DNA from 3 places in the Komagataeibacter medellinensis NBRC 3288 genome. Region 3 is predicted to be linked to each of the others. Evidence: riboswitches for the same ligand, from Rfam matches in the RefSeq annotation. Region 3 holds a riboswitch; each other region holds the start of a gene.
What was found. Region 3 has a riboswitch for cobalamin ahead of GLX_RS15270 (uroporphyrinogen decarboxylase/cobalamine-independent methonine synthase family protein). Riboswitches for the same ligand answer to the same signal wherever they lie in the genome.
Positions count from the first base shown of each region.

Region 1: linked by a shared signal. The riboswitch ahead of GLX_RS08380 (carbohydrate porin) and the one ahead of GLX_RS15270 (uroporphyrinogen decarboxylase/cobalamine-independent methonine synthase family protein) in region 3 are both predicted to bind cobalamin.
Region 2: linked by a shared signal. The riboswitch ahead of GLX_RS06360 (uroporphyrinogen decarboxylase/cobalamine-independent methonine synthase family protein) and the one ahead of GLX_RS15270 (uroporphyrinogen decarboxylase/cobalamine-independent methonine synthase family protein) in region 3 are both predicted to bind cobalamin.

Region 1 covers NC_016027.1:1,798,877-1,816,957, forward strand. The annotation lists gene GLX_RS08360 (TonB-dependent receptor) at 1-384, shown strand, start outside; gene GLX_RS08365 (glycerophosphodiester phosphodiesterase family protein) at 397-1,500, shown strand; gene GLX_RS08370 (23S rRNA (adenine(2030)-N(6))-methyltransferase RlmJ) at 1,722-2,573, shown strand; gene GLX_RS08375 (ribokinase) at 2,653-3,597, shown strand; cobalamin riboswitch at 3,624-3,816, shown strand; gene GLX_RS08380 (carbohydrate porin) at 3,968-5,611, shown strand; gene GLX_RS08385 (hypothetical protein) at 5,781-6,413, shown strand; gene GLX_RS08390 (peptide deformylase) at 6,427-6,936, shown strand; gene GLX_RS08395 (response regulator) at 7,036-7,770, opposite strand; gene phoU (phosphate signaling complex protein PhoU) at 7,776-8,480, opposite strand; gene GLX_RS08405 (TonB-dependent receptor) at 8,652-10,979, shown strand; gene GLX_RS08410 (MFS transporter) at 10,928-12,313, opposite strand; gene GLX_RS18065 (hypothetical protein) at 12,310-12,495, opposite strand; gene GLX_RS08415 (glucosamine inositolphosphorylceramide transferase family protein) at 12,604-13,527, shown strand; gene GLX_RS08420 (hypothetical protein) at 13,812-14,807, shown strand; gene GLX_RS08425 (AAA family ATPase) at 14,995-16,989, shown strand; gene GLX_RS08430 (acid phosphatase) at 17,080-17,919, opposite strand; gene GLX_RS08435 (hypothetical protein) at 18,075-18,081, shown strand, end outside.
Region 2 covers NC_016027.1:1,387,390-1,394,167, reverse strand. The annotation lists gene GLX_RS06365 (carbohydrate porin) at 1-1,248, shown strand, start outside; cobalamin riboswitch at 1,397-1,630, shown strand; gene GLX_RS06360 (uroporphyrinogen decarboxylase/cobalamine-independent methonine synthase family protein) at 1,762-2,667, shown strand; gene GLX_RS18715 (Rieske 2Fe-2S domain-containing protein) at 2,815-3,126, shown strand; gene GLX_RS18710 (hypothetical protein) at 3,092-3,415, shown strand; partial or broken gene GLX_RS17100 (aspartyl/asparaginyl beta-hydroxylase domain-containing protein) at 3,494-3,970, shown strand; gene GLX_RS06350 (cobyric acid synthase) at 4,257-5,711, opposite strand; gene GLX_RS18945 (DUF6925 family protein) at 5,716-6,687, opposite strand.
Region 3 covers NC_016037.1:146,034-153,198, forward strand. The annotation lists gene GLX_RS19065 (DUF6925 family protein) at 1-726, shown strand, start outside; gene GLX_RS15250 (cobyric acid synthase) at 731-2,185, shown strand; gene GLX_RS17675 (aspartyl/asparaginyl beta-hydroxylase domain-containing protein) at 2,388-2,711, opposite strand; one part of gene GLX_RS15265 (IS3-like element ISGxy1 family transposase) at 2,747-3,005, shown strand; one part of gene GLX_RS15265 (IS3-like element ISGxy1 family transposase) at 3,005-3,933, shown strand; gene GLX_RS17680 (Rieske (2Fe-2S) protein) at 3,992-4,219, opposite strand; gene GLX_RS15270 (uroporphyrinogen decarboxylase/cobalamine-independent methonine synthase family protein) at 4,241-4,969, opposite strand; cobalamin riboswitch at 5,281-5,514, opposite strand; gene GLX_RS15275 (carbohydrate porin) at 5,663-7,165, opposite strand, start outside.

The DNA of each region.
Region 1 (18,081 bases), on a different replicon from region 3:
AACGACAATTACATGAGCGGCACCACCCTGGTTTCCACCGCAGGGAAAAATGTTGTCGGCATTCCCAACTGGACAGAAAAATTCGTAGCCTCCACCAACTGGGGCAATTTCTATGCCCAGTTCATCGGTGATGTGATCGGCAAACGGTACACGACCTATACCAATGACCTTTCCGTCAAGTCCTATGCCCTGTTCAGCATCAACGCAGGTTACACCATTCGCGGCATTCCCCATGTCCAGGGCCTCAAGGTACAGGGCAACATCACAAACCTGACCGGCACGCGCGGGTGGTCCACACTCAGCACCTCCTATGCCAGCGGTCAGTATTCCGCATTTCCCATTGCGCCGCGCATGTTCTTTCTTACCATTGGCGCCAGCTTCTAGGGATACGGGTTCATGCTAACACGCAGACAGACCATAACAGGCACTCTTATGGGCATGAGCCTGCTCCTTACGCGCAATGCCCATGCGGCCCCTTCGCTGGCACCGGTGCCACTGCTCATGGCACACCGTGGCGCTTCGGCGCTTCGGCCTGAACACACGCTGGCGGCCTATGCGCGCGCCATCATGGACGGGGCCGACTATATCGAGCCTGATCTGGTGCCCACCCGTGATGGCGTGCTGATCGCCCGCCATGAAAGCAACATCGCCGCCACGACGGATGTTGCAACCCATGCCGAGTTCGCCTCCCGCCGCCGCACCCAGACCATTGATGGCATGGAGGAGACCGGCTGGTTCACCACCGACTTCACCCTGGCTGAACTCAAGACCCTGCGCGCAAAAGAACGCCTGCCCACGGTGCGCGCGCACAACACCCGTTATGACGGGCATTTCGATATCCTGACCTTTGAGGAAGTCATCGATTTTGTCGCAGCCGAAGCCGCAGCCCGCGGGCGCGTGATCGGACTGATACCCGAGATCAAGAATTCCACCCATTTCCACAAGTTGGGCCACATACCAGAAGAAACATTCCTGCGCGTGATCGCGGCCCACGAATACACGCGTTTCTGCCCGCTTGAAGTACAGTCCTTCGAGACCGCAAACCTGCGCGCACTGCACGGCAGGGTGCAGACCATCAACCCGCAGGCCCGCCTGATGTTCCTGATGGGGGAACGCACGCAGCATGTACCCGACACGCTGGGCACATCCCGCCCCCTGACCTTCGGCGACCTGATGAGCGCTGAAGGGCTGGCGGGCGTACGCCAGTATGCCGATGTGATCGGGCCATCCAATACCGACATCATTCCGCGTGACGCCACCGGGGCATGGCTTGAGCCAACCACACTGATTGATGACGCACACCGGGCCGGGCTGCTGGTCCATTCCTATACCTTTCGGCCCGAAAACCGTTTCCTGCCCGCCCAACTGCGCGATGACCGTGGCGATGATGCCCGCAACCCACGCGGCTCCATTGCCGAAATCCAGCGCATGCTGAACATGGGACTGGACGGGTTCTTTACCGATGACCCGGCTATCGGGCGCGCGGCCTTGCGCGGTTAGGAAATATCCACCAAAAAACCGGTTCGGTGAAAATGCTCCAGTCTGCTGTTTTTACGAGCATCCTCACCTGTCTGAATGCACGCATTCGAACAGGATCGGCCCCAGGGCACGCTCCACCCGTCACAGGGCGGCACGTCCCCCATGGAAAAAGGCATGGCCTTGCAGTAACACTCCTGCCTGATACCCCCATGGGGGCCGGCATGCTGCGGGGCAACAGGACATTGAATTACAGACACAGCTATCATGCAGGCAATTTTGCCGATGTCATGAAACACGTCATGCTTGTGGCGCTGATCGACATGCTGCGCCGCAAGCCCTCGCCGTTTTCCATCCTTGATACGCATGCCGGTATCGGACTGTACGACCTTTCGGGGCGGGAAGCCCAGTCCACAGGTGAATGGCGCGAAGGCATCGGCCGCCTGCTGGCCCTGCCAACCGACCCGGCAACACCCCCGTGCCTGCAGCAGTGGCTGGACATGGTCCGGGCGGTGATGGCAGCCCATGATGGCCAGTTATTCTATCCCGGCTCTCCCGTCCTTGCCGCCCGCCTGCTGCGCCCCGATGACAGCCTGACCTGCTGTGAACTTCACCATCAGGACCAGCAAAGCCTGAGACGCCTGTTCCGCCACGACCCCGCCGTATCCGTGCATGGCCGCGATGGCTACGAGGCCATTACCGCATTGCTGCCGCCCCGGCACGCCAGGCGCGGGCTGGTGCTCATGGACCCGCCGTTTGAACAGCCCGGCGAGTTCGATCGCCTGGCGCAGGCCATCATCACGGCCCGGCGGCGCTTTGCCACTGGCATGATTGCCGCATGGTACCCCATCAAGCACCGTGCGCCCACGCGCGCCTTCCTCAACACGCTCAAGGATGCGGGCCAACGCAACCTGCTGGCCATCGAACTGACACTGCGCCCGCCACTTGACCCTGCGCGACTGAACGGCAGCGGGCTTCTTATCGCCAACCCACCATTCCAGTTTGAACACACCGCGCGCGCCGTAACCGCCATGCTGGCCCGTCATCTGGGCGATGGTGAAGCACAGGCCAGCGTGGAATGGGTCGTGCCAGAATAAAGCGGCCACCCTACTCCATCACACCCGATGATGGTATGATTGGACCCGTCATCCGTTCCAGTCCTCCTGCAGGTTCCTCATGTCCAGCCCATGTACCCATATTGCCGTGATCGGCAGCACCAACATCGATTTTGTCATGCATGTCACCCGCTTTGCCCAGCCAGGCGAGACGATGCATGTCCGTTCTTCCTCCACCGGTCTGGGTGGCAAGGGCGCCAACCAGGCCATGGCGGTCGCCAGGCTGGGACAGACGGTGGCGCTGGCTGGGTGGACCGGCCAAGACATGCTGGCTGACATGGCGCGTACGACACTCGAGGCTGCCGGAGTGAACACGCGCTGGCTGCTTGAAGATACCACCTGCGGCACGGGGCGCGCCTTCATTACCATCAACGCGGCGGGTCAGAACCAGATCCTGGTGGATGGTGGGGCCAACATGGCCCATACCGACGCATCCCTGGCCCATATCCTGCCCGCGCTGGACGGGGCCGGGCTGGTCATGATGCAGATGGAAATGGACCCCACGCTGATGCTGGCCATCGCCCGCCACGCCCGGGCGCATGCCATACCGGTCATGCTGGATCCCGCGCCGGTTCCCACCGATGGCCTGCCCGAAGCACTCTGCGCGCTGGCCGATCTCATCACCCCTAACGAGCGTGAAACCGCCGCCCTGACCGGCATTGAACCGACGGATGAGACAACCGCCCTGGCCGCCGCACGCATCCTGCACGCGCGCGGCGTGGGCACCGCCATCATCAAGCTGGGGCACCGGGGCGTGGTCTATTCCGCCCCCGATGCACAGGGTTTTGTTCCCCCCTTCAGGGTGCATGCCATCGATACAGTGGCGGCGGGCGACTGCTTCAACGCGGGCCTGGCCACGGCGCTGGTTACGGGTCACCCGCTGGGGCAGGCCGTACGGATTGCCGCTGCGTGCGGTGCCCTGGCCACCACGCGGGCAGGTGCCGCGCAGGCCGCCCCCACCATGGACGAAGTCATGACCCTCATGGCAACCCAGTCCGTACCATGATCTTGCCGGGCTGCACACACTCTAGGTTCGGGGCGGAAGTCAACGGTCCCGTGCAAGCGGGTGAGAAAGGGAATGCCGTAAGCCCTGGCTGGGTTTTTGAAAACCCGGGGGTGTAGTCGGCAACTATGCCCGCAACTGTAGGCGGAGAGTGCGTCATCCATTGCAGCAGGCGCACCATGACCCGCAAGTCAGGAGACCTGCCGTTGTTATTTGCGATATTGCCGGGCGGGATCGACCGGAGATGGATACCGGACCATGCCTCAGATTACCTGAACGCCCGTTACCCCGTAGCAGTGTTGGCTCCATTGCGGGGTCATTCCCTTTCTGGCCCACCGGGGTCAGGCCCATCCTGACGGGATGTCTCCATTTCATGAAAATTTTTCCCATACCTCACCCGCAACGGCGCGTGATCCTGCCGCGCGCCCTTTTCCTGTCCTGTGCGCTGATCGGCACAGGCACGGTCACGGCCCGTGCGCAGGCGCTCCCGACCCAGATTGCCGATGACCGCGCCCGCCTTGGCAATTCCACACCGCTGATCCAGCAGATCGACCCCGCCACCGTGCGGGATTCCGAACGCGCGCAGGCTGATGCGCAGAAAGCACACGAAGCCGCCGCCGATGATGGCGACAGGCTGGACACCAGCGGCAACCTGCTGGGCAACATGTGGGGCGCGCGGCCATGGCTGTACAGGCATGGCATCAGTTTTGACATCCAGGAAGTCGATGAACTGTGGGGCAACGGCACTGGCGGTTCGGCTTCGGGTAATGATGGCGCGGCAGGCTCGGGTACCGGCCCGTCCTATGATGGCGTGACCATGCCAACACTTACCGTCGATACCGAAAAGCTGTTCGGGCTGAAGGGTGGCCTGTTCAATGTCAGCGCCCTGCAGATACACGGGCGCTCGATCTCGCAGGACCACCTGGCCAACTTCAACCCCATAAGTGGGTTCGAGGCCGACCACTCCACCCGCCTGTTCGAACTGTGGTACCAGCAGTCCTTCCTTGGCGGCAAGCTGGATGTAAAGGTGGGGCAGCAGGATCTCGATACCGAATTCCTGATCAGCGATTACGCCTCGCTTTACCTCAACGCCAATTTCGGCTGGCCCATGGCGCCATCGGTCAACCTGTATGGCGGCGGCCCGTCCTGGCCGCTGTCATCCCCCGCCATCCGTATCCGCTACCGGCCCAGCGAGAAGTTCACCTTCATGTTTGCGGCAGCGGACGACAACCCGCCGGGCAACCGTTACAATTCCACCCCCATCCAGCAGGCCACCGGGTCACTCAGCGGTTACAATTCCGACCCCACCAGCCAGACCTATGATGGCGCCAACGGTACCAATTTCAACATGAACACCGGGGCGCTGCTGATGACCGAACTGCAATACGCGCTCAACCCCCAGCCTGCCGACATGTCCAACGTGACCAAGAACCCCGGCCTGCCGGGCGTGTACAAGCTGGGCGGGTTCTATGATACCGCGAAGTTCGCCGACTACCGCTACAACCGCAATGGTGGCTCACTGGGTGCGGCCTCGGTCAATCCCGCCAGCACCGAAAGCGACCTGACCCCGCGCTGGGACCGGGGTAACTGGATGGTCTACGGCATCATTGACCAGATGATCTGGCGGCCCTCGTTAACATCCGCCCGCTCGGTGGGTGTGTTCGTGCGCGCCACCGGTAATGGCGGCGATCGTAACCAGATCAGCTTCGCCATTGACGCAGGACTGAACCTGAAGGCGCCGTTCAGGGGGCGTAACAACGATACGATCGGTCTGGGCTGGGGCATCGGTCGCGCCAGTTCTGGCCTGCGGCAATTTGATCGAGACAGGCAGACGCTTGTGCAGGGCAATGAAAACCACCTGGAACTGACCTATCAGGCTCAGGTCACGCCGTGGATGGTGATGCAGCCTGACTTCCAGTACGTCTGGCACCCTTCGGGCGGAACGCCCGACTGGACCCGACGGCGTCGCGTGGGGAATGAAGCCATATTCGGCCTGCATACCAGCCTGACATTTTAAGGGCGCACGCCACACACACCCCCATACCAGCCAACAGGCAAGAGAAGACAAAAGCACAGACCCGGATTGAAAATTTATATCATTGTGGGAGCCAACCCCCTCCTGTACCCCGGGTGAAACGGGCATGGGAAGCCACCCTGTACCGCACCATAAAAAAAGGATAAGAGCGTTGCGCCGTCTTGTAGCTTTATGTCTTCCGCTTGGTATGGCCGCCTGCGCGCAGCATACGCCCCGCCCCATGGTGAATTACTGCCAGCAACCAGCCGTAGACACCGCCATCGTGGCCATTGCCAACCAGGGCACGACCAGCACCTCCCCCGCCCGGCGCTTCGAGAACGGCACGATAAAAAGTGCTGTCTACAACGACCACATGCAGGTCATGTCCTGCCATGGTACGCTGGTGCGCCAGGACGGCACCCGGCAGGATGGCGTGGCCGTTGCCCGCCTGCCCAACATGCGCACGGACTGGAAGGAAATATGGACAACCACTGCCGCCAGCCACCAGTGGGTATCCGATGCCGATATCAGCAAGAACAGGCAGGAACGCTACGCCACCTATTACGACCACACGCCACAGGCGTGCAAACCTTACGCGCATGACCTGTTTTTCGGCGCACCAAAGTCGGACAAAGACACCCAACACCTGCGCGAGACGCTGTACGACTGCCTGGACGAGCATAAGGTGAAGCCCATCCGCCCCGTATCTGGCGTGGACCATACCTACAGCCCGTTTGGCATGAATTTCTATATTCCCTACTACACCAACGTCAGCCCGGACGATAACGGTCCCTTCCTGTACTGAACGGACCCACACAATGGCCATCCTGCCGATCATCCGCTACCCGCATGCCTGCCTGCAGCAGGTGGCCACACCGGTTGATGCAACCAGCACACAGACCGCTCGACTGGCGCGTGATCTGCTGGAGACAATGCACGCCGCACCGGGCATAGGCATTACGGCGTGCCATGTGGGTATTCTGCTGCGGCTGGTGGTCATTGACCTGCCCGAAGGCCCCGGCCCACGAATCTATGCCAACCCCGAGATCGTGTGGCAGGACAGCGAAACCGCAACGGGCGAGGAAGGCAGCGTGTCCATGCCCGGTATCCATGCCCCCGTCACCCGTCCCGCGCGCGTACGGGTGCGCCATACCGGACCCGATGGCGTGGACATGGAAGAAGAGGCCGAAGGGTTGCTGGCCGTCTGCCTGCAGCACGAGATCGACCAGATCAACGGCATTTTCTGGACCCGCCGCCTCTCGCCCCTGCGGCGCGAACGGGCCATGAAACGTTATGGCAAACAGGCCCGACTGAACGGGGCCGGCTAGGCAGACCCTGTTTGGATGCGTGCGTCCAAACAGGTGAAGATGCCCTTAAAAGCAATAAATCAGGACATTTTCACCGAACCGGTTTTCGGTAGGAATGTTTTAGTTCGCCTTGCCATCATCAAGCATGTAACCGCTGGAACGCACGGTGCGGATCAGGTCCGCGCCACCGCTGGCGTTCAGCGCCAGACGCAGCCTGCGGATGTGCACGTCCACCGTGCGTTCTTCCACATGAATGCGATCATCCCACGCGGCAGCCAGTATTTCCGCGCGTGAGAACACGCGGCGCGGGTTACGCAGCAGATGCAGCAGGATCCGGTATTCGGTCGGACCAAGGGCGATCGTGCTATCGCCGCGCGTGACCCGACGGCCGCCATGGTCCACCGTCACATCGGCAAAGCGCAGTACATCAGCATCCTGTTCAGCGCCTCCCGCCACGCCTCGGCCCGCACACCGCCGCATGACCGCACGCACGCGCGCATGCAGTACATCCATCCCGCAGGGCTTGACCAGATAGTCATCAGCCCCGGTATCCAGTGCATGGATGGAATCGCGTTCCTCCCCACGCGCGGTCAGCATGATCACAGGCAGGTAGCGCGTGGTCGTGGCCATGCGCAGCCTGCGGCACACATCCACCCCGGACAGGCCGGGCATCATCCAGTCCAGCAGCACGAGGTCGGGCTTCCATTCCGTTACCTCCCGCAGGGCATCCACCCCGTTATCCACGGGCATGACCGCGTGGCCCGCCGCTTCAAGGTTGTAGGACAGCATGACGGACAGGGCGGCATCATCCTCCGCCACAAGGATGCGCAGCGGCCGGTCAACCTGTGGGTTCACGGCACCTAGCTCCCCTGTCCTGAAAAGCTGCCGCGCGGGCGCACCACCGGCAGGATCTCACCGGTTGCGGTATAGTACACGCGCTCGGCAATGTTGGTGGCATGGTCACCGATACGTTCCAGGTTCTTGGCAATGAACAACAGGTGGGTACAGGCGCTGATGTTACGCGGATCTTCCATCATGTAGGTAACCAGTTCACGGAACATGGCGTTATAGAGTTCATCCACCGCCGTATCGGACTGCCAAACTTCCCGCGCAAGGTCGGCATTGCGCTGGCCGAGCGCATCAATCGCGCGCCGCAGGTTGTCCTGCACAAGCCGGCCCATACCACGCAGGCCGCTGAGCGATACGCGCGCGTTCACCAGTTCCACGCGCAGCGAACGCCGGGCGATGGAGGCCGCGCAGTCACCAATACGCTCTAGGTCTCCCGTGATCTTGAGTGCCGAGACGACCTCGCGCAGGTCACCTGCCACGGGCGAGCGCAGGGCGAGTATGCGGATGACCATCGCCTCCACATCGCGTTCCAGCGTATCGACCTGGGGGTCGAGGTCGGAAGCAACGCCAGCGGCATTTTCATCCATATCAGCAATGGCCGCGACAGCCTGCGAGGTCTGCCGTTCCACCAGGCCGCCCATACGCGCCATCATGGAGCGCATCTGCTCGAGTTCCTGCTCGTAACTGCTTACGATATGTGCCGATTCCTGTTCCACCCGCAAACCTTTCCACCTGTCCGTACATTTATACGGGATATGCCCGATATCAGGGCTTACGATACGTCACGCGAGTATACTATATCGGTCCCGCATTTGTTCAAAGCGATCTCATACCCGCCCGCACTGACACATAATAATGAAATAAAAAGATTTTTGCAGGAACGCCCCATGCCGCACGCCACCCGCCACCCCGCTGCGCCGCGGGCCTGCCCCCTTTCATCCCGGCTGACGCTTGGCGTAGCACTGGGTGCTTTGCTGGGCATGAGTGTTGATCCTGCCCTGGCCACGCCGCGCAAGGGCAGCACCACCCCGCCTGGCCCGCAGGGCACGACCGCCCCGCCCGACAAGGCGGAAACCCTGACCGTGACAAGCCAGCATGTAGTGGGCACCCAGCCCGGCGGCGGCCTGATCCGCGAGGAAGACGCACCGAAATCGGTCAGTACGATCGGTACGGATTTCATGCGCAAGCAGGCCCCCAGTGCCACGGCGTTCGACATGGTCAGCCTGCTACCCGGCGCCAACGTGGCCTCATCAGACGCGCTGGGCTTTTCACCCCAGACCAACATAACCGTGCGTGGACTGGGCGGAGATTCGATCGGCTACCTGCTTGAAGGCATGCCGCTCAACGATATTGCCTATTACAACGGCTATCCCGGCCAGTTTGCTGATACCGAGAACTACCAGAGCGTCTCCCTCGCGCAGGGGGCAGCCGACCTTGATGCCCCTGTGCTCAACGCGGCGGGTGGCCTGATGAACATGACCTTCCGTGACCCCTCCCTGCGGGCCGGGGGATATGCGGATGTCTCGTACGGGTCATACAACACCAACCGGCAGTTCCTGCGGCTTGAAACCGGGCAGATCGGCAATACGGGCCTGCGTGGTTTCGTATCCTACTCCCACGGTTATACCGACAACTGGCGTGGCCCCGGCCATGACGAGCGCCAGCACATAGACTTCAAGTTCCTGCGCGAATGGGGGGATGGCAACCGGGTCTCGCTGATCGGCACATGGAACACGATGGTGGCCAGCTACTACCCCACCGTGAACAAGGCCAACTGGCAGGCACAGGGGCCGCATGGGGCCGCCAACAACCTTGCCGCCAGCTACAACCCGAACAATGCCGCAGACGGCACCAACTACTGGGAACTGTACCGTCAACCCGAACGCATTGCCTACATGGCGGCCCCCGCGCGCTTCACGCTGGCACGTAACCTGCACCTGAAGGTCACGCCCTATGCGCAGTGGAGCTACGGCAATAACCCCAGCGGCACGACCATGGGCGATGCCGGGCTATGTGACGGCACGGGAGGGTGCGACATGAATGCGGTGGTACGCGCCAACTGGAAGCAGACCAGCTACCGCTCGGGCTTCAACACTACGCTGGACTGGCAACTGGGCAATCATGACCTGGTGTTCGGCTACTGGTACGACTACTCCGATGATAGCGAACACCAGCCCTTCACCGCCGTCAATGCACAGGGTTATGCGACCGACATATGGGTGGACCGGATTAGTCGCACCCTGCTTGACGCGAGTGGACAGCAGGTGAATGCGGGCAGCTATCACATGGTATCGCAGACCAATGCCCTCTATATCGGTGACCGGATGCATTTCCTGCGCCGCAGGCTGATGGTCGATGTGGGCTTCAAGGAAGTGATGCTGGACCGCACCGGCACCACTACCTCTGCCGGGGTGCAGACGGCTGCTGGCAGCAACAGTGCCACCCCCCTGCCGCGTATCGCGATCCGCTATGCCATCACGCCACACCACATGGTATTCTTCAACACTACCACCAGTTTCCGCACGCCAGATGAGACCGCACTATTCGGTGGGGTCACGGCCAGCGGCATCACAACACAGCTTAAAAATGAATATTCCGTGTCGGAAGAACTGGGCTACCGCTATAACGGCAACCTGCTAATGGGCAGCCTGACCCTGTTCAATTACGACTTCACCAACCGCGAGATCCAGACCCAGATCGGCCAGATCGAATCCACCATCAATGGTGGCGGCCAGACCTCACGCGGGGTAGATGTGGAAATCGGTATGAAGCCCTGGCACCACTGGGCGCCCTACGTGTCGGGCGAGTACCTGCATGCCACCATCGACAGCGACATCCCCAATGGAGCCGGCCTGCTGGCCACACGCGGCAAAACCGCGGTGGAAAGCCCGCGGCTGCAGGCTTCCGCCGGGCTGAGCTATGATGATGGGCACTTTTTCGGCATGGCATCCATCCATTATGTCGGGCGGCAGTATGCCACCTTCATGAATGATGAGCGCATGCCCGACCACACCACGGGCAACCTGGCCATCGGGTACCGGATGGATGACCACGCGTTTCTCGCGCACCCTGAATTTCGGATGAATTTCAACAATATCACCAACCAGCATTACCTCTCTGGCGTGGCAACCCCAACGCTTACAGCGGCTAACGGACCGCAATACTACGTGGGCGGCGGGCTGGCCGTGCTGTTTACGGCGGCCACGGGGTTCTGAGCGGACAGCGCACGCAGCACCACTCCACCCGCCAGCAGGTACAGCACGCCTGGCACCAGCAGGAAGCCGGCATGAATACCTGCCTGCGCATGCGCTGACTGTACGCTCTCCCCGCTGGTCAGGCCAAATGCCGCCAGCACCCCGGCCAGCAGGCTGCCACCAATGTCAAACGCCATCTTGGACGCCGTGGAGTTGAGGGCCCAGGCCAGCCCCACCGTCTGCACGCCACCAGCCACACGGTCCCGGTCCAGACAGTGCGCAAGCAGGGTAAAACAGACCGGGTTGCAGATCCCCACGCACAGGCCAAACAATGCAAGCAGGCTGCCCGTTACCTCCAACCGCGCAGGCAGCCCGTACGCCACCAGCAAAACAGCCCCCGCCGCTACTGTACCACCGCGCATGACGCGCGCCGCCCCCCACCGCAGCGCCAGTGGCAGGGACACACAGCACCCCACCAGCACCATCAGGCTGATCAGGCCCAGCAGTCCGCCCGCCATGTAGTCCTTCTGCCCCAGCACATAGCGCACATCATATACCAGCGCGCCAAACAGGAAGGTGCTGCCCAGCATGGTCAGCAGCATGGCCCCGGTCAGCCGCCGCCACCTCCGGTTGGCCATAAGGGCGGCTACAAGCCGGCGGACAGGCGCACGCACCGTTTTACCGGCATGCGCGGGCGTCACCACGCGCTCGTGGCAGAAACGGGCCGACAGCCACAAAAGTCCACCCACAACACACGCCACCCCCACCATGAACAGGGCAAATCCTACCTGCCGGTTGCCATGGCCCAGCCAGTCCACTGCGGGCAGGGTCACGATGCTGATGACAAACCCACCCAGCGTAGCCCCGACCATGCGGCTGGTAGCCAGGCGCAGGCGCATGTCCGGGACAGATGTGATCAGGCTGGTCATGGCGCCATAGGCGGTGTTGACCACGCCATAGGCTACGCACAGGCCCATGTAGCCCATGGCGGCACAGACGCCGCGCACCACGACCGGCCACCCACCTGGCAGTGGCACGAAGGTCAGCATGACCAGCAGCATGAACGGCACAATGCCCGCGCGCAGCAGCGGCAGGGCCTGCCTGCCCACCGGCCTGCGATCAATCCACACCCCCACTGCCGGATCAGTCAGCAGGCTGGCCGCGCGCGCGGCCATGAGCATGAAGCCCACCATCTGCACCGGGAAAAGGCAGATTTCGGTATAGAAGTATGCAAGGTAGCTGAGCATCAGCCCCCAGATGATGTTGAACCCCATGTCACCCGCGCCAAACGCCACGATCTCCAGCATCCCGACAGGGGGCGGCGTAGGCATGGCGGCCCCACGCGCATACCTCATCCCGACGTAGCCTGCTGGCGCATGACCCATGCGTAATGGGCAATGGGGGCACCGGTCGTACCATTGTCGCAAACATGGTGGCAGACAGGATACAGGGCTGCGGTGCCCGGTAGGCCCGCCACTGCCATCTCCCTGCCTGCTCCCCCCATGGTCCGGCAACGGGGTTGTTCCGCCCTGCCCATGCTTGCTATTCCCCTGACATGTGCCTCTGGTACAGATGATAGCTGGCATATTGCAGCATATGCGTATTTGCAAATCCGCCATGGCAGGAATGAACAGGGACCGCACGCATGGGACTGGGCCGGACCGACATATGGCAGACGGGCATTATCGATCGCCCTCTGCCCGATATACTGCGTGCGGGGCAACTGGATGGCCTGCCGGTTACGTGGCTGCCCGATCCCGGCCCCTTCCGCTTCCTTGCCGACCCGTTTGGCATCTGGCACGAAAACAGGTTGTACCTGTTTGCCGAGGCCTATGACTACCGCGTCAGGGTCGGGCGGATCGATGTATTCATCCTCGACCGCGCGCTGCGCCTGCTGGCCCATGCGCCCGTACTGGTGGAACCGTGGCACCTGTCCTATCCCGTTATCCTACGCGAGCGGGACGGTACATTCGTCATGATGCCGGAATCGGGTGGCAGCGGCAGGCAGCGCCTGTACCGCGCAACGGATTTTCCCTATCGCTGGCAGGAAGTGGAAGGGTGCGCCTTTCCCGGCCCCATGATCGACGCCTCCCCCCTGTTCCATGATGGACGGTGGTGGCTGTTCTACACACCGTGGCATGAACTTGAGCGGCCCCGCGTCGATACGCTGCATGTTGCCTGGGCCGACAGGCTGGCTGGCCCATGGCACCAGCACCCCGGTAACCCCGTACGCCGCGATATCCACAGCGCACGCCCCGGTGGCACGCCGGTGGCCATGGAGGACGGTACCATCATCCTGCCTACGCAGGACTGCGCGCAAACTTATGGCGGGGCTATCACGCCACTGGCCATAACCACCCTGACCACCCGGGAATTCGCAGCTCATCCGCGACCCATGCTCCATGCGCCCGCCCCATGGCGCCCCGCAACCGACGGGCTGCATACCCTGTCTGCGGCCGGAACCGTAACCTTGGTCGATGCCAAACATACCAGTCGTTCGGTCATACGCCGGGCCGGGGTAGATATTGCCCGCATGACCCGCGAACTTATCCGCCACATACCGCGTTAGATTCAGGGTAGCCCATGGCGCCGCCCCAGCAGGCATAAAAATCTGTCATGAATTTAATGTGATATTAATTAGCAATATCACATAATATGCCTGTAACATACATCAATGCGGCACCCCATGGCACGCGTGTCACACACGCCCCTGATGTATAGGGGAAACATGCCGTTATCCCCATTACCGGCAACACTGCACGGTACGGGGACCAACCCATGCGGACGTAGCCCTTTGCTCGGACCGCCAACCCGCCCTGATCCTTCGGCCACAGATACTTCAAGGACTGCCTGATGCGTGAACTTCACACCGCCCCGGCTGCCTGGCATCTGCAGCATTCGCACCCCGAGACGCTGGTAAGCTATTTTGACCCATGGCAGCCAGTCACGCGGCAGCTTGACATGCTTGCGCACCGCTTCAGTGCCGTAAAGGCCCTGTGCGATGCACAGATGGACAGCCCCGCCACGGAAAATGCCGAATTGGCCGCGCTGCGCGACTCGCTTGCATTCCATCTGCTGCGAGCGAGTATGTGGTGGCAGGTCGATTTTTCGCCCCGTGCCGTAACCGGCCTGCAAGCGACCAGTTTCATGCAGCATGTCCGCCGCCATACCGACCGGATGGTGGATGACGAGACCCTGCTTGATGTCCTAACGTGGCAGCACTACATGCACCGTGCCGATAGCGGTCATATCATGGTGACAGGCGTCGACCCGCTGTGTCGTGGTAACACCACCATCCTGTACGGCATTGACGGTCACCGCGGCTTCCGCTTTGCCCTGCGGCGCGCGGGGCAGTCCCTGTCATGGAACGACATCACGCACCCTGATTTCATTGCGGCATGCCTTAATGCCCGGGCCCTGCACTGCCTGCTCGAGACGGAATGCACGGCGATTGGCGAATGGGATCTTGCGCGTGAGGAGCATATCCAGGCATCGCGCTACCATACCCAGCATTTCCGTACCGCAAATCAGCCCACCGCAGTGGAAAACTATGCCACGGCGCTGGAACAGTTCAGCCGCTGCCGCTCGCGCTTCGGGCGGTTCGAGTTCGAGAGCATCGTCAACAAAATGGCATTCTCGGTCATCCTGGCCGCTCATGAACAGAGCGCAAGCATTGCCGACCTGCTTCGCCATGGTGCAACGCGACCGGTCAGTTCGCGGGTTGCCGGCAGCCTGAAAAAACGTGCACGCACCCATGTGGCCACTGGTACCGACCCCCTGCGCCGCCCCGGGCTTGATGCCATGCTGGACCAGGTCGAGACCGGTTTCGCCCTGTCGGGGGGCAACTGAACGCGGGTGGGGGAAAACATATTCCCCTTCCCCACGCGACATCTGCGCCAGCAACCCCTATATTGCACAGGAGTAGCAGGAGACCCGATACATGGCGCTAGCCAGAAGCAGAAAACCGGTACCCCGGCGCCGGACGGCCCAGCCCCGCTCACCACGCGTACGGGGTGAGACACGCCGCCTGCTGGAAATGCTGTGTATCCTGCATGGTTCGATCCACCGAGGGTCACGTGATGCAGGCGCCCTGGTGCGCTGCGTGGTGCAGGCACAGCCCGATCTGGGCCTGCCGGACAAGGATCTGCCCGCCAGCCCCCGCCATGATGGCGAGAACCCGCCCACCGCCACAGAATGGAAGCGCCTTGGTCACGCGCTGGAGGAAGTGCGCCTCCAGCATGCGGGCGACCGGGGTTACGTGGATACGTGGCTCGAGGAACTGACCCAGGCCACTGGGCTGGGCCGGGTGGCAAGCGAAGTGCTGGGCCTTGCCATGTGCTACCGGCTGAATGGGCATTTCGAACAGTTGTGGGATGACCTGTGCGAGAACCGCTCGCGCGGGCCGTTCCTGTGCGAGGATATCCCGCTGCTGCACTTGCTTCTAGGGCAAGAGGAGGATGCGATCGCCACTGCCCTGGCCCCGGATGGCCAGTTGCGCATGAGCGGGCTGATGACCGTGGACGAGGATGGCGACATTACCCTGCTGCCCCGTCTCATGGCGCTGATGAACCGGCGCGCAAACGTAGTGGGCGACATTCGCTCCCTGCTGCTGGGCCAGCCGCGCGCGGCAACCCTGCCATGGGATGCCTTTGCTCATCTGGGCCAGCAGGCGGAGATCGCGGCAAAGCTGGTGAAAGCCGCCATCGCGCAGCATGCTACGGGCATCAATATCCTGCTGTACGGTCCGCCGGGCACCGGCAAGACCGAATTTGCGGCAACGCTGGCCCACCATATCGGCGCAACCCTGTACCCTGTGGGTGAAGCCGACAGCGCAGGCGACGAACCTTCGCGTCATGAACGCCTGGCCGACCTGCGGTGCAGCACGCGGCTTTTGCGCAACACCGATTCCATCCTGCTGTTTGACGAGGCGGAGGACCTGTTCACCGCCAGTCTGTTCGACCCGCCACAGTCCTACAGCCGTGTCTTCTTCCATCGCCTGCTGGAACAGGGCGGCACGCCCGTCATCTGGACAGCAAACGACCTGAATACGCTTGGCCCCGCCATTGCGCGGCGCATGGCGCTGTGCATCGAAGTCCGCCAGCCCGGAATCGGTGTGCGCACCCGCCTGTGGCAGGACATGGCACGGGAGGAAAAGGTGGCCCTGGCCCCGGCGGATGCCGCCGACCTTGCCCGTGCCATTCCCGCAGCGCCGGCCATTTTCCGCAACGCGCTGCGCTCCACCCATCTGGCAAATGGGGATTCGGCCATGGCCAGCATGATCGCGACCGGTATTGCCCGTGCGGCCGCAGGCGGCCAGATGCCCATGCCATCACAGCCGGACGTGGCGGATTACGATGCAACGCTGATCAATGCGGATTGCGACCTCAATGCCCTGACCGCGCGCCTTGCCCGCCCCGGCGCGCCGCGCGCGGTGTCACTCCTGCTGTCCGGGCCGCCGGGTTCAGGCAAGAGTGCCTATGCCCGCCATCTGGCCACCCGGATGGACATGCCGGTGCTGCAGAAGCGCGCGTCTGACCTGCTGGACAAGTATGTCGGCCAGAGCGAGCAGCAGATTGCCGCAGCCTTTGCCGAAGCATGCGACAGTGGCGCCTTTCTGGTAATTGACGAGGCCGACAGCCTGCTGGGCGACCGCCGGGCGGCCGAACGCTCATGGGAGATCAGCCAGGTCAACGAAATGCTGACATGGATGGAGCAGCACCCGCTGCCCTTTGCCTGCACCACCAACCTGGTGGAAAAGCTGGACCCCGCCAGCATGCGGCGCTTCCTGTTCCGCGCGCGTTTTGACTACCTGACCGAACAGCAGGCGGCGCATGCGTTCCAGAGCTTCTTTGGCAAGACCGCACCCGCCGCGCTACGCCATGTGCGCACACTGGTACCATCGGATTTCGCGCTGGTGCTGCGCCGGGCGCGCCTGCTGGATGAAGACCCCACGCCGGATGAACTGCTTGAGCGCCTGCGGACGGAAACGGCGGGGCGGGACGGCAACCGGCGGATCGGGTTCCTGTCCTGATCCTTTAAGGATGTAAAACGTAAAGAAGTTTTTGGGTGCCGTGTTTTTAGAAAAAAGCTTCACCAAAAACTTTTATTACTTGTGAACTATCTACTGGGGTGGATGGGCAGCGGCATCCGCTTCCACCGCGCATTCGGCGGCGGGCGGTGCGGCCATGGTGGTGCGCAGGGCCATGACCTCGGTCCGGGCCGCATCCATTTCCTGCCGGAAGCCCTCATCCTGCTCCATGGCGGAATACAGCACGCCACCATTAAGCCAACCCGCCGTGACATCGCTCTGCCACTGCACGCCGCACACAACCCGGCTTTCCCCGAACACGCGGGCACGCTGCATGATCCATGCCGTGCGTTCGGGCAGGATATCGGCCAGGATCAGCCCCGCCACCCAGCCCAGCGTGGCATGGAGCGAGGGGTAGGACGGGTCCTGCCGCAGACTGGCACGCAGGGGAATGCACAACGGCAATTCGGCTTCGGTAAACGGACGTGGGCGGTTCCATAGCGTTTTCTGCGCGTGCACGGCCGGGTCAAGCCGGCGTTCGATACGGGCAAACAGGCCTACCAACTCCGGCAGGTGTTCGGGCGGTAGGGTAAAGCCCACCGCGCAGGAAAAGGCCGAGACTAGATGGGCGGGCGTATCGCGGTTATCGGCCTGCGCCAGCTTCCACCGCAGCGTGCCTTCCAATGCACGGGTAGCCGCATAGATGGAAGCATCCGCCGCGCGCTGCGCCGTCTCCGGTCCCGGCGGCGGAGGCAGGAAAACCTGGCCATCAGGCAGGGGCGGACCTACCGGTGCCTCGGTGGTGGTGGTATGCCGCGCGACCACGTTCGACCCATGGTGGTGGGGGTGTGCCCGCGCGGGTGCTGCCAGCAGCACGGTCATCACAGCACAGGCGGCAAGCGTGCCAGCAGGGGCACAGCGATCAAGGCGCATTCTTTTCCTGTCAGTTCACCGGTAGCCATGACCCGTATGGCCTAGCATGCGCATAGCATGCACGGCGACGGGGGCAAATCCTGACATGAAAGACGCTGCTTCTGCCACGCCGGTTTTTATGGCATGCTGGCACCAAAACCTGGAGAGCTGCCGCCATGAACC
Region 2 (6,778 bases), on a different replicon from region 3:
GATGGCGCGGCAGGCTCGGGTACCGGCCCGTCCTATGATGGCGTGACCATGCCAACACTTACCGTCGATACCGAAAAGCTGTTCGGGCTGAAGGGTGGCCTGTTCAATGTCAGCGCCCTGCAGATACACGGGCGCTCGATCTCGCAGGACCACCTGGCCAACTTCAACCCCATAAGTGGGTTCGAGGCCGACCACTCCACCCGCCTGTTCGAACTGTGGTACCAGCAGTCCTTCCTTGGCGGCAAGCTGGATGTAAAGGTGGGGCAGCAGGATCTCGATACCGAATTCCTGATCAGCGATTACGCCTCGCTTTACCTCAACGCCAATTTCGGCTGGCCCATGGCGCCATCGGTCAACCTGTATGGCGGCGGCCCGTCCTGGCCGCTGTCATCCCCCGCCATCCGTATCCGCTACCGGCCCAGCGAGAAGTTCACCTTCATGTTTGCGGCAGCGGACGACAACCCGCCGGGCAACCGTTACAATTCCACCCCCATCCAGCAGGCCACCGGGTCACTCAGCGGTTACAATTCCGACCCCACCAGCCAGACCTATGATGGCGCCAACGGTACCAATTTCAACATGAACACCGGGGCGCTGCTGATGACCGAACTGCAATACGCGCTCAACCCCCAGCCTGCCGACATGTCCAACGTGACCAAGAACCCCGGCCTGCCGGGCGTGTACAAGCTGGGCGGGTTCTATGATACCGCGAAGTTCGCCGACTACCGCTACAACCGCAATGGTGGCTCACTGGGTGCGGCCTCGGTCAATCCCGCCAGCACCGAAAGCGACCTGACCCCGCGCTGGGACCGGGGTAACTGGATGGTCTACGGCATCATTGACCAGATGATCTGGCGGCCCTCGTTAACATCCGCCCGCTCGGTGGGTGTGTTCGTGCGCGCCACCGGTAATGGCGGCGATCGTAACCAGATCAGCTTCGCCATTGACGCAGGACTGAACCTGAAGGCGCCGTTCAGGGGGCGTAACAACGATACGATCGGTCTGGGCTGGGGCATCGGTCGCGCCAGTTCTGGCCTGCGGCAATTTGATCGAGACAGGCAGACGCTTGTGCAGGGCAATGAAAACCACCTGGAACTGACCTATCAGGCTCAGGTCACGCCGTGGATGGTGATGCAGCCTGACTTCCAGTACGTCTGGCACCCTTCGGGTGGAACGCCCGACTGGACCGGTCTGCGCCGTGTGGGTGACGAAGCGATCTTTGGTCTACACAGTAGCATTACTTTTTAGACAGAAATACATATATAGAGAGTATTAATTTATATTATAGTGGAATCATACAGAACGTACAAACATGTTCAGACATTGAGTGTATTCATTTGTCTGGTCAGCATTGAAAGGAAAACATTGCTAAAAAATGGAAGGGAATGGCATATTCGCCTTCTACATAGTCAGTGGTTCCGTGCAAACGGATGAAAAGGGAACACCGTTCCGCTTCGGCAGGGTTTGTCCCGGAAGCCAGTCGGTGGCTGCTCCCGCAACTGTAAGCGGTATGGGATCGTGTCGTCCATTTTCTGTGGGGAATGGGCCACTGTTGTATTAGCAACGGGAAGGTAGAAACGATCTGCGATAATCCGCGAGCCAGGAGACCTGCCATTGTCGATGTCACGGCCGCCGGGCGGGATGAACCGGGGGTAGGAGCAGAGTTTTGCACCACTGCACGGGCCTGCCTGTCACGGACAGGCGCGCCACTCTCACCATTACAAACTTGTTTCATGATACGCAGATCTGCGGTAAATCCTCATGCTACTGACTGGGACGCTTGGTCTCTCGGGTTTTGATACCCCGGAACTGATCGCATTGCAGCGGCGCACAGGCGTCTCGCATGTAGCTTCCAATTCCTGCCCGGACGAACGGCATCGCGTATGGCAGACAGCACGGATGGTGGGCATGGGCTGGCCTCCTCCAGATAGGAAGTGCACGCCCGAAGTGACGGATCAGACGGTCTTCCGCCTGTGTTGCAATCCTGTTCGTGATGCATTTGTTGCTGCATGGCAACGTGGAATTGCGCCTGTACCAATCCTTCTTGGGCCGGTGAGCTTTCTTGCCGCGTGTGACAGACGTGATGGAACGGACCCTGTCCTGTCATTACCGAAACTGCTTCCGGTATACGCCGGGATACTGCATGAACTTGCCATGGCAGGCTGTTTCCGGGTGCAGATTGCAGAACCAGTCACAACGGTCGGTCCAATGCCACAGGAACGCCAGACGGCAATGGAACTTGCATGGCAGAGCATGGCTAAGGTGGCCTCCGGGCACGCATTATCGCTCATCTTCGTCGGAGGCAGTGGCGGCTTCTGGCGTAACCTGTCACACGTCATGTCACTGCCGATGAATGGCATGCATATCGACATGGTGCGCGGTGGAGCAGAGCTTCCACTAATCCTTTCTGTTCTTAATCCGCGTTGTGATCTTCTTCTGGGAATCGTAGATGGCCTGAACCGGATTCCAACGGATATCTATAGCGCGATGCGATGGATAGATAAGATTCGATCAGAATATCCCCGACGGCGCGTGATTATTACACCGTCTACGATAATGCATTTTGCCAACAAGGAGGACAGACACTTACCATCTGAAGTGCGCAATATACTTGCAGACCTGACGAAGGTTCAACGTGCCTGCGCGGCGACGGCGTTCGTCCATTAATAAGGATTTGGAGGAAGTGTCATGAGCGTGACAGATACTCTGCTTCAACCTTTTTATCCTGATCAACATGCACAATGATATTCCGTTTTGCGTAGTGTGGATCTGAAACATTAAAAAGCAATCGGGGTTTATTGTGACAGATGGTCCGTGGTCGTTGTCCGTCCAGAGGCAGGACTGGTGTTCGCACTTGATGACCGGTGTAAGCATCGTCAGGTGCCACTCAGTCGTGGCATGGTCAGCGGAACTTTTATCAGATGCCTGTTGCATGGGATCAAGTTTGCACGCAGTGGCCGTTGCTACTCACCGAATATGCTTCTGGAAGAAATGCCGCTGCGTGCGGAAGGGGGGATGCAGGAAAAAGGAAGGCTGGATATGCCTGTAATCAGGAAATGCCGAGGATGTAGACGAAGCGATCATTCTCTTCATGACGCATCACGATGGTACAAACTGGTGTCATGAAACATTTTTGTGTGAAATCAATGCGTCGATTTTGCTCCTGATGGATCATGTGCAACGCTTCGGGCGCGGTAAGGCAGTAGGCTTGGCAACCTATCTTGATAAGAGTATCAGCGAGCAACAGGTTTCCAGTCATTACCGTATCGTGGCTTCTGCACCGTTATCGGTTCTGCCAGGTATGACAAGGAACTGGCGGCCAACGGTCGATACGACCCTGGTTGACCAGAACATTTATCTTTCCTCTGAAGACGACGCCAAATCGCTCGCAGAGATATGGCGTGGTACATGCTGACATGGAGCAACTGGCGTTCTAGATTATAGAAGCATTCAGGATGCTTGCGATGCACGGAGATAACAGTTTTCCGGCTCTGTGCGATATTTCGCTAGACCATGCGCGTATGCACTCGATACAAAATGGAAGTTGTTTCTCTTTTGTGGCTATGAAAACTGCATTCCGCAGAACTGTCGGCGGATGCCATGGACAGCACAGTTTGCTGCGGCAGTTTTCAGGCTGAACTCGGCCTTGATTTCTTTCCTTGATCCCGGTGCGCGTATTCCGCTGCATAATGGAGTGACCAAGATGCTGTTAACCTGTCATTTAGTCTTGCAGGTGCGGCAGGACGACAAGGATTGCTGGATACGGATGGACGATCAAATATTATGCTGGTAGCATGGAAGATGTATCCTGTTTGATGATACATATCCCCATGAAGTCCAGAACAATATATCAGGCTACCGGGCAGTATTTATTATCAATTTTGAACGACATACATACAGAGCTGGTTTTCTGGTTCAGGATATGCATTCTCAATGCTATTCCTTATTCGGTATTTGTGCAGGAAACTGAAAATAATCTGACATATTGGCATGCCTTCCATCGTAAGATATAGCCCGACGGAATGCCATCCAGCAGGGCTGAGCGTTTGATTCGGTCGTGACAACAGCAGACAGGCGGGCAAGGAATGATAGAGTGTAAAAAATGTGGCGCTGAATTTTCGTGTCAGCCTGAAGGTGCGTGCTGGTGCATGGAAAAACCCCGTGGCCTGCCGGTTCCAACGGATGACCAGGCAGGATGTCTCTGTCCTGCCTGTCTGAATGCCCTGACGCAACAGGATACAGAGATCGAAAGAAGGTCATCTGGCAACAGCCAGTAGCCCCTCAATATCCAGCCTGCTTTCCATGGTGGCCGCGACGGTTTCAAGGGCGTGTTCTACGCGTGCTGTATAATCCAGTCCGTCCGAGTGTGTGCCCCATCTGTCCAGCCATGCGGCGCGCTGACCAGTCATGTCAAACAGACGGTGTACGTAGCAACCTGCAATACGACCGTCTGGGCTTATCGCACCATCGCGCCGCCCATCGTCGCGTTTGATCAGGGGAATAACCCGGCTATGGGAGCTTGCTGTCTCTCCACAATGAATTTCGTAACCACTGAATCGCGTGTTATCGGAAAGGGTTATCCCCGATGTCTGATTGATCTTCTTATCATGGGTCAGGACGGTATTAACTTCCAGAAGTCCAAGTCCCGGTACCGTCGTCGGGCTTCCCTCTACACCATCGGGATCATCTATGGTTTGTCCTAGCATCTGATAACCACCGCAGAGACCGAACACATATCCACCCCGCCTGACGTGCCCTGCGAGATCAATATCCCATCCCTGCTGCCTGAAAAACCGCAGGTCCGCTATTGTCGCCTTGCTACCTGGAAGGAACACGACATGAGCAGACGCAGGAAGGGGGTGCCCTGGCCTGACCCGTATAATCTTCACATGTGTTTCGCCTTCCAGCGCGTCAAGATCATCGAAATTGGCGATGCGCGGCATAAGGGGGACGGCGATCTCGATCCGTGATGTCGAAGAACAGCCGACATCATCGGGAATACTGTCTTCAGATGGCAGGTCACGTATACTGTCTATCCAGGGAAGAACGCCCAGCCCCTTCCAGCCGGTAAACCTTTCTATGAAATCATATCCAGACTGGAAAATGCTGGCGTCTCCCCGAAGGCGATTTATAATAAAACCCTTGATCAACTCCCGGTCAGCCGGCTCAAGAATGGCATGGGTGCCAACGAGTGATGCGATAACGCCGCCCCGGTCTATATCGCCTATCATGATGACCGGAACATTCGCGGCTCTGGCAAAACCCATATTGGCGATGTCGCCCTGACGTAGGTTGATTTCCGCGGGGCTACCTGCGCCTTCGACAATCACCAGATCGGATTGGCCACATAATGTTTCGAAAGCGGTCAGAACCTCGGGCAGGAATGCAGCCCGACCGCTGATAAAATTGGAAGCATGCAGGTGCCCTTGTGCCTGTCCACGCACGATAACCTGCGCGGTATGATCGCTTTCCGGTTTCAGAAGAACCGGATTCATAAGGGTGGAGGGGGCAACACGACAGGCGTACGCCTGAAATGCCTGCGCCCGGCCGATTTCGCCACCATCTATCGTTACGGCAGCATTGTTTGACATGTTCTGGGGCTTGAAGGGCCGGACTGTCAGGCCCCGATTGGCAAAAACCCGGCATAAACCAGCTGTCAACACGGACTTGCCTACATCGGATCCCGTACCTTGCAACATGATCGCTGGCATGAAGTCACCCGCAATCCGTAGCGCTCTTGAGCGTATCGACAGGCATAAACTGCTCCATGCCCTTGTGACCCTGGGCTGCCATACGGAGCAGTTCGATATGCATGCGCGCACGACCACGTCTCGTGTCCGGTATTTTCATATTTTCCGGTGTTCCATGTTGACGAACATGAGCCCGGAATGCGCCTGAGACCTGCAGGTCTTCCTGCTTGCCGAATTCCTCAAGCAGCGGCAGAAAGGACAGATCGGCCAGACGGTCATAATCATAGGAATCATTATCGGACGGTCTGAATGGCGCCGCCGGATGAAGCGTGAGGAAGGGCTGCCAGCCTTCCGGAACAGGATCAAGGGCCGAACAGGACCGCCTCAGTTTTACCAGTTTTGGTAACAGGTGGGTATGGGCACCGAGCGGAGAATCTTCATCAGGTTTGGGAATGGGCTGGTAAACCTCCAGCCTGCCAGCTGGTGAAAGCATGACCCTGTGGGGCTGGGCTTCCATCAGAAGCGCAAATGCTTCTGTAATGACGGCCAATGGGTCATCCGTGTGAACAGCAAGAGCTTCGACCAGGCGGGCATTTTCTGTCCGTACGCACATCCGGACCTGGCCCACGCCTATTCCCAGATCAATCAGCCATGCATCACGATCTTCTGGCCGGATGGCTTCCACATCCTTTCCCAGAACCATCAGGGTATGTCTTCCGGTCAGTTGTAACGGGCCGCAGAACGCCATGCTGTGCCGCCAGCGTCTGCCTTTTCCAACAAGGGAATCCCACGCAATGGCATGCAGGGGACCGTTGGGACACAAGCGTATGGCGCCGCGTTGGGTGACGATCTCCAGCCCGTCGAAACAGGGGGTAACGCAGACCTTGTCTCCCGGGACATGATGGAATTCGCCAATCGCACCAAACGTACCAATGCTCCAGCCGTTGCGGAGATCCAGCGCTAGCGAAGTCAGCATGGCAGGCGTAATATGTTTCATCGGAAATATCCTGTGATTCATCAATCTGGCTGAAAATAACGGCAATCCTGATAGGATACTGAAAGATTGAATGCGGGTTGACAAGAACGCC
Region 3 (7,165 bases):
AGCATGGCGTTATGCGGCCCGTTACAACTGACCGCGAAGCATACCCTGAAGGTTCTGGGAAAGGATGCGGACGCTGTCCGACCAGAGGATCGTGATGCGTGGCTGATTGATCTTGGAATTGGCGTGGGCCGGGTCCGGATGTGCGTAAGGACAGAAAATGCCCGCCTGGTCGAAGCCCTTGCTGTTGACACGGATGACCCATTGGCCGTCGTCACAGCAGCATTTGCGCTTCTGATGGAAGTCCAGCCCCACAGGGTCATGCTTTCACCTGCTGGCAGACTGGAGGTCTACCAACCCGTTCCCGCACCTGATGGAGACTCTCCGCTCGGCGCCCATACCCACCTGCTGCCAAAACTGGTGAGGTTGAAACGACCCTGCTCCGCCCTCGATCCCATTCCGGAAGGCTGGCAGCCTTTCCTGACACTTCATCCGGCGGCACCGTTCCGACCGTCCGATGATGATTCCCATGATTATGACCGGCTTGCCGATCTATCCTTTCTGCCGTTGCTTGAGGAATTCGGCATGGAGGAAGACCTGCAGGTTTCAGGCACATTCCAGGCCCATGTTCGTCAACATGGAACACCGGAAAATCTGAAAATACCCGCTACAAGACGTGGTCGCGCGCGCATGCATATCGAACTGCTTCGCATGGCAGCCTGGGGTCACGAAGGCATGGAGCGATTTGTGCCTGCCGACACGATCAAGAGCGCTACGGACTGCGGCTGATTCCATGACAGCGATCATGTTGCAGGGCACGGGATCCGATGTCGGAAAGTCCGTTTTGACGGCAGGTTTATGCCGGGTTTTCGCTAACCGTGGCCTGACGGTCCGGCCTTTCAAGCCCCAGAATATGTCGAACAATGCCGCCGTGACGGTAGATGGAGGTGAAATCGGTCGGGCGCAGGCACTTCAGGCGCAGGCCTGCCGTATTGCCCCTTCCACCCTTATGAATCCGGTCCTTCTGAAACCGGAAAGTGATCATACAGCGCAGGTTATCGTCCGTGGACGCGCAAAAGGACACCTGCACGCTTCGAGTTTTATCGGTGGCCGGGCCGCATTCCTGCCCGAGGTTCTGACCGCCTTCAGGACATTATGTAGCCAATCCGATCTCGTGATTGTCGAGGGCGCGGGCAGCCCGGCGGAAATCAATCTACGTCAGGGCGACATCGCCAATATGGGCTTTGCCAGAGCCGCGAATGTTCCGGTCGTCATGATCGGCGATATAGACCGGGGCGGCGTTATCGCGTCACTCGCCGGTACCCATGCTGTTCTTGATCCAGATGACCGTGAGTTGATCAAGGGATTCATCGTTAATCGCCTCCGGGGAGACGCCAGCATTTTCCAATCTGGGTATGACTTCATAGAAAAGTTTACCGGCTGGAAGGGGCTTGGCGTTCTTCCTTGGATAGACAGTATACGTGAACTGCCTTCTGAAGACAGTATTCCTGAAGATGTTGACTGTTCCGCGGCCTCACGGATCGAGATAGCCGTCCCCCTTATGCCCCGCATTGCCAATTTCGATGATCTTGATGCGCTGGAAGGTGAAACGCATGTAAAGATCACACGGATCCGGCCCGGGCAGCCCCTTCCCGCGTCCGCGCATGTCGTGTTCCTTCCTGGTAGCAAGGCGACAATAGCAGACCTGCAATTTTTCAGGCGGCAGGGATGGGATATTGATCTGGCGGGACACGTCAGGCGGGGTGGATATGTATTCGGTCTCTGCGGTGGCTATCAGATGCTGGGACAGACCATAAATGATCCCGACGGAATAGAAGGGAACCCGACCACGATACCAGGACTTGGACTTCTGGAGGTTGATACCGTTCTGACCCGTGACAAGCAGATCAACCAGACTTCAGGCATGACGCTTTCCGATAGCGCGCGATTCAGTGGCTACGAAATTCATTGTGGGGAAACAGTTCGATCACATCACCGGGTCATGCCCCTAATCAGATGCGACGACGGACGGTTGGACGGAGCAATAAGCCCGGACGGTCGTATTGCAGGCTGCTATGTGCACCGTCTGTTTGACATGACTGGCCAACGCGCGGCATGGCTGGACAGATGGGGCGCACGCTCCGATGGACTGGATTACACAGCGCGGGTGGAACGCGCCCTTGAAACCGTTGCTTCCACCATGGAAAGCAGTCTGGATATTGAAGGGTTACTGGCTATTGCCAGATGATCTTCTTTCGGTCTCAGGGCCTTGGTTCGTCAGGGCATCCAGACAAACAGGACAGAGGCACCCTGCCTGATCATCCGTCGGAACCGGCAGGCCACGGGGCTTTTCCATGCACCAGCACGCACCTTCAGGCTGACATGAAAAATCAGCACCGCACTTTTTACACTTTATCATTCTGCGCCTTCCCGTTGTTACCATGACTGGATCAAACAGTCAGTCCGCTGGTTTGGCGTTCTGTCCGGGCCATCTCATGATGGAGGGCATGCCAGTGTGCAAGATTGTTTTTGGCTTCCTGCACGAATGCCGAACGACGAACGACCTTGAGAAACATACCCTGAACCAGACGGCCAACTCCGTATGTGGGCCGTTCAAACTGGATAAGCAACACTACCCGATGATCCGATGTATTGTTCTGGACTTCATGAGGGTATGTGTCGTCAAACAGGATACATTTTCCATCCTGCCAGCATAACGTTTGATCGTCTATCCGTATCCAGCAGAGGTGGTCCCCATTTTTCGGACAGGGCAATAAGCTATAATCCGACCTGAGAGAGAACGGGTTTTATGGGCAAGGTTACGCGCAAGAGGTATGCGGCGGAGTTCAAATCACGGGTTGCCCTGGAAGCGATCCGTGGGGAACTGACGCTGGCGGAACTGGCTTCGAAACATGGGGTGCATCAGACGATGATCGCCCAGTGGAAACGGCAGGCGATCGAGGGGATGGCGGCCACCTTTTCCGGGAAAGCGACGTCTGAGCCCCCGGTCAGCCCTGCTGATGTGGAGAAACTGCACGCGAAGATAGGCGAGCTTCTCGTGGAACGGGATTTTTTACGCGATGCCTCTGCTCGGTTGGGCGTGATCAGAGGCGGCAGATGATTGACCCGAAGCGAGCGCGTCTGCCGATAATCCGGCAATGCACACTGCTGCGACTCAACCGGTCGGGCGTCTACTATCGGTCTGTGCCACAGAGTGAGGCCAATCTGGAGTTGATGCGGCTGATCGACGCCCAGTTCCTGGAAAGGCCGTATTATGGCTCGCGGCAGATGACATGGCATCTGCGCCGCCTGGGACATGAAGTGGGGCGCAAACGCGTCCGCCGGCTCATGGCGATCATGGGCCTGCGGGCGATCTACCAGAAGCCACGCACGAGTGTGCCCCATCCGGAGCATCGGAAATATCCATATCTGCTGCGGGATCTGGTCATTGATCGACCTAACCAGGTCTGGTGTTCCGATATCACATATATTCCCATGAAATGGGGATTTCTCTATCTCGTGGCGATCATGGACTGGTTCACGCGCAAGGTGCTGTCCTGGCGTCTGTCGAACACGATGGACGCGGAGTTCTGTATTGAGGCACTTCGGGATGCGCTGATGCGTTACGGCACCCCGGAGATTTTCAACACGGACCAGGGCTCACAATTCACGACGCCCCGTTTTACCGGTATCCTGGAAGAACGTCAGATCCGCATTAGCATGGACGGGCGTGGGCGCTGGCTGGACAACGTGTTCATCGAGCGTCTGTGGCGGTCGTTGAAATACGAATGTGTCTACCTGCACGCATTTGAGACCGGATCAGAACTTCGAGTGGGGCTCACGAAATGGATCACCCATTATAACGGGCAACGTCCCCATACGGCCCTGGCTGGACGAACGCCTGATGAGGCGTATCATGGCGCGCCGACGCCATCTGGTCCGGCGTTAACCCCGGACCAGATGGCCAACAGCAACGCCGTCAGAATGGCGGCATAACAACAACCGGGTATAGCTTATTCAAACCCAAAAACTGTCCGAACAGACGGGTCCACCTCTAGGTTCCGCTGACCACGCCACGACTGAGTGGTACCTGACGATGCGTACACCGGTCATCAAGTGCGAACACCAGCCCTGCCTCTGGACGGACAATGACAACCGGTCTGCTGCCGCAATAAACCCCGATTGCTTTTTGATGTCTCAGATCTGCACTGCGCAAAGCGGGATACCATTGTGCATTGTGGTCCGGATCAAAAGGTTGCAGTAGAGTATGTGTCATGCCCATGACAATTCCTCCAAAATCTTGTTAATGGACGAAGGTCGCCGCCACGCAAGCACGTTGAACCTTCGCCAAGTCTGAAAGTGTATTGTGAACCTCAGGCGGTAATTGCCTACCGTCCTTATTGGTGAAACGCATTGTCGTAGACGGTGTAATAATCACGCGCCTTCGTAGACATTCTGCACGGATCTTATCTATCCATCGCATCGCGCTATAGACATCCGTTGGAATCCGATTCAGGCCGTCCACAACTCCCAGAAGAAGGTCACAGCGCGGATTAAGATTAGAGAGCACCGATGGAAGTTCTGCGCCGCCGCGCACCATATCGATATGAAGGCCATTCATCGGCAATGACATGACGTGGGGCAGGTTACGCCAGAAGCCCCCTCCTCCCCCGACGAAGACGAGGGATAGTGCATGTCCGGATGCCACCTCTGCCATGCTCCGCCATGCCAGTTCCATCGCCGTCTGGCGTTCTTTCGACATCGGACCAGCCGTTGTGACAGGTTCCGTAATCTGAACCCAGAAACAGCCTGCCGTGGCGAGTTCGTGTAGAATCTCGATGTACACCGGAAGAAGCTTCAATAACAACAGGACAGGGTCCGTGCCGTCAGTCCGGTCACATGCGGCAAGAAAGCTCACTGGCCCTAGAAGCACAGGCACAGTCGCGATCCCGCGTTGCCATGCATCAACAAATGCATCGCGGACAGGATTGCTGCATAAGTGGAAGAACGTCTGATCTGTCAGTTCGGGCATGCGCTTCCTGCCGCACTGAGGAGCCTTCCCCACACCCACCATCTGTGCTGTCTGCCACACGCGATGCCAGTCATCCGGGCAGGAATTGGACGCTACATGCGAGACGCCTGTGCGCCGCTGCAAAGCGGTCAATGCGGGGGTATCAAAACCCGAGAGACCAAGCGTCCCGGTCAGTAGCATGAGGGTTCACCGCAGGTCTGCGCATCATCATGCCAGTTTGTAATTGTGGAAGTGCCGTGTCGTTCAGCGACAGGCAAGCCTATGCAGTGCTGCAAAGCCGTGCTCCTGCCTCCGGTTCATCCCGCCCGGCGGCCGTGAGATCGACAGTGGCAGGTCTCCTGGCTCACGGATTATCGCAGATCGTGTCTACCTTCCCGTTGCTGACACAACAGTGGCCCATTCCCCTCAGAAAATGGACGACACGACCCCATACCGCTTACAGTTGCGGGAGCAGCCACCGACTGGCTTCCGGGACGGACCCTGCCGAAGCGGAACGGTGTTCCCTTTTCATCCGTTTGCACGGAACCACTGACTATATAGAAGGCGAATATGCCACCACCTTCCACTTTTCAGCAATGTTTTCCTTTCAATGCTGATCAGACGGCCAAGTACACTCTACGTCTTATCATATTCATACGTTTTATATGATTTAACAATAATATAAATTAGTACTTTCTGTTCGTGTATTTATACTTAAAAAGTAATGCTGCTGTGCAGGCCGAAAATCGCTTCGTCACCTACGCGGCGCAAACCGGTCCAATCCGGCGCGCCGCCCGAAGGGTGCCATACGTACTGAAAATCAGGCTGCATGACCATCCACGGCGTAACCTGCGCCTGATAGGTCAGTTCAAGATGGTTTTCATTGCCCTGCACAAGCGTCTGACTGTCGCGGTCAAATTGCCGCAGGCCGGAACTGGCGCGACCAATGCCCCAGCCCAGACCGATCGTGTCGTTATCGCGCCCCTTAAACGGCGCCTTAAGATTCAGGCCGGCGTCAATAGCGAAGCTGATCTGGTTACGATCACCGCCATTACCCGTGGCGCGTACGAACACGCCCACCGAGCGGGCCGATGTGAGCGACGGCCGCCAGATCATCTGGTCGATGATACCATACACCATCCAGTTACCCCGGTCCCAGCGCGGGGTCAGGTCACTTTGTGGCGTGGCTGCGGTGGCGTTGGCCACGGCAGCTCCTAACGAACCGCCATTGCGGTTGTAACGATAGTCGGCGAACTTCGCGGTATCATAGAACCCGCCCAGCTTGTACACGCCCGGCAGGCCAGGATTCTTGGCCACGTTCGACATGTCGGCCGGCTGCGGGTTAAGCGCGTATTGCAGTTCGGTCATCAGCAGGGCACCGGTGCCCATGTTGAAATTGGTGCCGTTGGCGCCATCATAGGTCTGGCTGGTGGGATCGGAATTATAGCCGCTGATGGAGCCGGTAGCCTGCTGGATGGGGGTAGAATTATAGCGGTTACCCGGCGGATTGTCGTCCGCTGCGGCAAACATGAAGGTGAACTTCTCGCTCGGCCGGTAGCGGATCCGGATGGCGGGAGACGACAGCGGCCAGGACGGCCCGCCGCCGTACAGGTTGACCGAGGGCGCCATGGGCCAGCCGAAATTGGCGTTGAGGTAAAGCGAGGCGTAATCGCTGATCAGGAACTCGGTATCAAGATCCTGCTGGCCGATCTTTACGTCCAGCTTGCCGCCAAGGAAAGACTGCTGGTACCACAGTTCGAACAGGCGGGTGGAACGGTCAGCCTCAAATCCGCTGACAGGGTTGAAATTGGCCAGATGGTCCTGCGAGATCGAGCGCCCGCGTGTCTGCAGTGCGCTGACATTGAACAGCCCCCCCTTCAGCCCGAACAGTTTCTCGGTATCGACGGTCAGCGTGGGCATGGTTACACCGTCGTAGGACGGGCCGGTGCCTGATCCGCCTGCACCATCATTACCAGAAGCCGAACCGCCAGTCCCGTTGCCCCAGAGTTCATCGACTTCCTGGATGTCGAAGCTGATGCCGTGCTTGTACATCCATGACCGCGCGCCCCACATATTGCCTAGCAGGTTACCACTGGTGTCGAGTTTATCGTCACCAGCCGCCTTCTCCGCAGCATCGGCTTGCGCGCGCTCCGAATCACGTATGGTTGCTGGGTCGATCTGCTCAACCAGCGGAGTGGAGTTGCCAAGGCGCGCCCG